2 regions of the Paenibacillus sp. FSL W7-1287 genome follow, and region 1 is predicted to be linked to the other one. Evidence: a T-box and tRNA genes for the amino acid it is inferred to sense, from the RefSeq annotation. Region 1 holds a T-box; the other holds one or more tRNA genes.
What was found. The T-box of region 1 lies ahead of leuS (leucine--tRNA ligase). A T-box ahead of a tRNA ligase gene usually reads a tRNA of that ligase, here a tRNA-Leu.
Positions count from the first base shown of each region.

Region 2: it has a tRNA-Leu gene. The T-box ahead of leuS (leucine--tRNA ligase) is inferred to sense a tRNA for this amino acid. The anticodon was not compared.

Region 1 covers NZ_JBBORD010000001.1:1,842,213-1,844,587, reverse strand. Annotated here, with positions in the region: gene leuS (leucine--tRNA ligase) at 1-893, opposite strand, end outside; T-box leader at 946-1,172, opposite strand; gene NSQ99_RS08235 (hypothetical protein) at 1,220-1,663, opposite strand; gene NSQ99_RS08230 (hypothetical protein) at 1,699-2,013, opposite strand; gene NSQ99_RS08225 (DEAD/DEAH box helicase) at 2,146-2,375, shown strand, end outside.
Region 2 covers NZ_JBBORD010000001.1:123,761-126,135, forward strand. Annotated here, with positions in the region: gene NSQ99_RS00545 (FAD-dependent oxidoreductase) at 1-218, shown strand, start outside; gene NSQ99_RS00550 (LuxR C-terminal-related transcriptional regulator) at 240-896, shown strand; tRNA gene NSQ99_RS00555 (tRNA-Leu) at 1,029-1,111, opposite strand; tRNA gene NSQ99_RS00560 (tRNA-Leu) at 1,155-1,237, opposite strand; tRNA gene NSQ99_RS00565 (tRNA-Leu) at 1,277-1,359, opposite strand; gene NSQ99_RS00570 (heme oxygenase) at 1,539-1,859, opposite strand; tRNA gene NSQ99_RS00575 (tRNA-Leu) at 2,101-2,183, opposite strand; tRNA gene NSQ99_RS00580 (tRNA-Lys) at 2,198-2,273, opposite strand; tRNA gene NSQ99_RS00585 (tRNA-Gln) at 2,287-2,361, opposite strand; tRNA gene NSQ99_RS00590 (tRNA-Val) at 2,368-2,375, opposite strand, start outside.

The DNA of each region.
Region 1 (2,375 bases):
AGATCAGACTTACGAGCTGCTGTCTCTTGATATGCTTCTACAACAGCTTTTTGCTCTTCTGTTGTAATTTGCGCTACTAGGCTATGCTCAGGCGCTAGTACGCAATAAGTTGCTCCAAATAGAGTATCCGGACGTGTCGTAAATACGACAAGCGACTCATCATGACCATCAATAGAGAATGTTACTTCTGCACCGGTAGATTTGCCGATCCAGTTGCGCTGCATGTCTTTAATGCTTTCTGACCAATCAAGCTCCTCTAGGTCTTCTAGCAAGCGCTCTGCATATTCCGTAATTTTCAGTACCCACTGACGCATTGGTTTGCGAATAACGGGGTGACCACCACGCTCACTCAGGCCATCGATAACTTCTTCATTAGCAAGCACGGTACCAAGCGCTGGACACCAGTTAACAGGCACCTCATCAACATACGCTAAGCCTCTGTTATAAAGCTGAATAAAAATCCACTGCGTCCATTTATAATATTCTGGATCTGTCGTGCTAATTTCACGATCCCAGTCGTAAGAGAAGCCGAGTGACTTAATCTGACGACGGAAATTATCAATGTTAACAAATGTAATATCTCTTGGATGCTGACCTGTATTCAGCGCATGCTGCTCCGCAGGTAGACCGAAGGCATCCCAGCCCATCGGATGGAGAACATTATAGCCTTGCATACGTTTGTAGCGCGAGACGATATCTGTTGCGGTATAACCCTCTGGATGTCCGACATGCAAGCCAGCGCCAGATGGATAAGGAAACATATCAAGCGCGTAAAACTTCGGCTTATTTTTGTCCTCGCCTGTTTTAAATGTTTTGTTCTCATCCCAATACTTTTGCCATTTTGGTTCAATCGATAATGGACTGTAGCCATGTCTTGATTGCTCTTGACTCATTGATACTCCTCCTTTAATGTACACAAAAAAACCTCTCTCCCCGCGGATTAACGCTAGGGACGAGAGGATTGCTCACGTGGTACCACCCTAGTTAACAGCCGTATGCTATACGAGCTGTTCACTTTATTGTCTTTATCGCAGACATACGGTGTATTTACCATAATTGGTGTTCATACACTGCTCCAAGGCGAGTTCCGCTCGTTCAAGCACCGGCTTTCACCAACCGCCGGTTCTCTGAAGCTTGAGATCGATCATACTATTCCTCTTCGTTGCATTACTGTTTACATTTATAATTGATTATATTAATCCTGCAAAGCAGTGTCAAGTCAAGAGACATGAGGTGCCTCCTCAGTTGTATCGGGCAAATCCTGCTGCTTACTCGGAGGATAACTTGAAAGGTAGCTGTTAAGTGCAAGACCAAGCAATATTAAATGAATGAGCACACCACTTACTGCTTCTCCCCCCTGCATAAACAGTGCCATAAACCATAGGCTTACAATCGGCAGCTGAAGCACGAATACGACGGCCACCACGATTTCCAGCTGCTTGTCGATCATTTTAACGTTGGTAAACTTTCTAGCTGGAATGGACAGCGCCAGAAGCACGCCCAGTGCTAACAGCACGTACCCCCATACTTGCAGGCTTATATATAACGACCCTTTATTAATTCCAAGAATTTGATAATCGAACCATCTATACCATGTATAATTTATACCGCACACACATGACAGTCCAGCAACTAGAGCTACTTGCCATACTCGGTAGAACATTGGCTGCACCACACTTTCTTCATTGTTTCGTAGTTTTATTGACGTTGCTTATGTAGTCCAAAACGTACAATATGATCATGAAGACCAAGTTGCTGCAAAACCTTATATTGATAAGGGCCGAGTAAATCAAAATGCGGATATTTATCTCTATAATGAATATATTGAGGATCTAAATGATGCTCGATGCACCATGAAGCAAGCTTATTGACATCACGACAGCCAACTTTCGTAACGGTTCGGCTGTTTGGGAAGCGTGCATCTCGCCAATAATGAGTTAAAAAAGCGATTTCGCCTTGGTCGATTGCTGCTTTCCAAGCTTCTAATTCAGCTCGCGTGATACCGAATGCGATAAGAAACACCTCCATTTTGCTGAGTGAAAAAATAACACAGATACTTTAGCATAACATATGAAAGCAAATGATGCACTCATTGGTTACAACTGGTATACTAATACAGATGAAAAGAAATGAGGACATATCGTGATGACAAACAAATTTATTCAATTAGGAGTAACCGAGCAGCTTGCTACCCAACTGCAGCTACATGGAATCTCCGAGCCTACCCCGATTCAAGCAGAAGCTATACCCGCATTGCTGAACGGAGCAGATCTTATTGCTAAAGCTCAGACAGGTACAGGCAAAACTCTAGCCTTTATCCTACCCATTTTAATGCAGGTACGAACGGACAAAGATCAAGTACAGGCACTAATCTT
Region 2 (2,375 bases), 1.7 Mb from region 1:
TAAACGAGGATATCCTCTCAAGATCAAACTTCATGTCTTCAGTCGTGTTTACTCCCAACAAACTTCTTCATGCCGGAAAAATGTTTGGCATGTTCTCAACGAGATTCCTACCTGGTCTACGACACAAAATTAGCAGTAAAATCGCACTTGGCATTGCAGGTGTAAATCAAGAAGAAACCATTCGGTTGCAATTATCTTCAGTTATAGAGCATATGTGATAGGATTGGAGAGAGACCATAATGGATAATGTTAGAATCAACATTCTAATTGGAGTTCCGAAAAACTTTCTGTGGAAAATTGGCATTGAAAAGGCTATTAGCAGTATGCCTAGCTATTCAATTATCGGTGAATATGCAAGTGGTGAGGAGATCATTACAGCATGTAAGGAATCAACCATTAGATTGCTCATACTCGATCAGCAGCTTAACGATATGACAGCTGTCGAGCTGCATGAACGTTTGATCTCCAAGAAAATAAACATTCCGATTTTATTAATTGGAGACAATAAAACCATCGACACCGAAATTAGTGAGCTGTTCCAAATCGGAATCAAAGGTTATATTCTTAATAATTGCACTGAGGAGCAGCTTATGGATGCAATAACCCATGTGAGCAGAAATAAGGAATGGTGCTCACCAACCTGTAACCCTAGGCTTTTTATCTCAAAAAGCCTATCCAATAGATTCGATCATACCCGAAAAAAGATAACGCATCGAGAGCATGAAATATTAAATCTCATGATGAAGGGTCACAATAACAGTGAAATTTCTGATTTACTATGTCTAAGCATCAATACGGTGCAAAATCATATCTGTAATATCTACTCTAAATTCGGTGTTAGAGAGCGATTAAAAGCCATTAATTATGCGCTAAAGGAAGGATTAATTGAGATTTAGTGCAGCACGACGATTAAAACTTCACTCCCCCATCGACGCCTTAGCTCGGATCAAGTATTCATAGCTCGTTACGATATCCCTTCCACACAACAAAAAAACCACCAGATCAACTGGTGGTGTCCAATTCGTATATGGTGCGCGTGGAGGGACTTGAACCCCCACGGTCGCCCGCTAGATCCTAAGTCTAGTGCGTCTGCCAATTCCGCCACACGCGCACATTGTGTATACTCATATGAACTTGTCCTTTAAGGAGTTAAATGGTGCGCGTGGAGGGACTTGAACCCCCACGGTCGCCCGCTAGATCCTAAGTCTAGTGCGTCTGCCAATTCCGCCACACGCGCACATTGTATACTCATATGAACTTGTCCTTTAAGGGTTAATGGTGCGCGTGGAGGGACTTGAACCCCCACGGTCGCCCGCTAGATCCTAAGTCTAGTGCGTCTGCCAATTCCGCCACACGCGCACACCCAAAAATTGAGTACCTTTATAGAATACAGGATTGAAAAAGAAAAGTCAACTATTTTCCACTGTAAAATTTCTACACTAACATGCTTAATAATGTGCAATATGTTCAAGCCTTCTGCTGCATGAAGCATGTAGCAGAAGGCTTGATCTATTGCTATGATATGCCATCTTTGATTGCTATTCAGGCAAACTTGTCGTTGCAGCTACCTTAGCTGTAATAATCTCGCTGCCCAAAATTGGACTTTCACCGGAAGGGGGACCTTGGTTAGCATGTGCCTGATGGAACATATCACTATTTCTCCATGCTTCGAAGCTTTCATAAGTATCCCGGTACATATTCACATCCATAATGTCATGATCCTCATGATTAACGATCAGTACCTCTACTTTGTGAAAGCCTTCTAGCTTGTGCATAGGACTTGGTGCTGTAAAGCGAGGTGCCATTTTCTCAGCAAACCCCTTTTTGGTTTTGATACGATTGGTAACGACGATCATCATCTTCACTCCTTCTTTTATAATACTCCGATTAATTACGTAAGGAGCTTAATTAGCCCCTGTTAGCCCTATTAAGCAGTGTTGTTTAACGTGAAATTGTATGTACACTCTACACTCCTGGTAACAACTATTATAGTATAAGCTAATTTCATCTTATTAATCAAAATTAGCAGGTGCTCTAATAAATAAAAACATAGAAATACAAAAAAACCACCAGATTAACTGGTGGTGTCCAATTCGTATATGGTGCGCGTGGAGGGACTTGAACCCCCACGGTCGCCCGCTAGATCCTAAGTCTAGTGCGTCTGCCAATTCCGCCACACGCGCACATTGTATAAAACTGGTGAGCCATGAAGGACTCGAACCTTCGACACCCTGATTAAAAGTCAGGTGCTCTACCAACTGAGCTAATGGCTCTCATAAGAGAAAATGGCTGGGGATCAAGGATTCGAACCTTGGAATGACGGAGTCAAAGTCCGTTGCCTTACCGCTTGGCTAATCCCCATTATAATGGTGGAG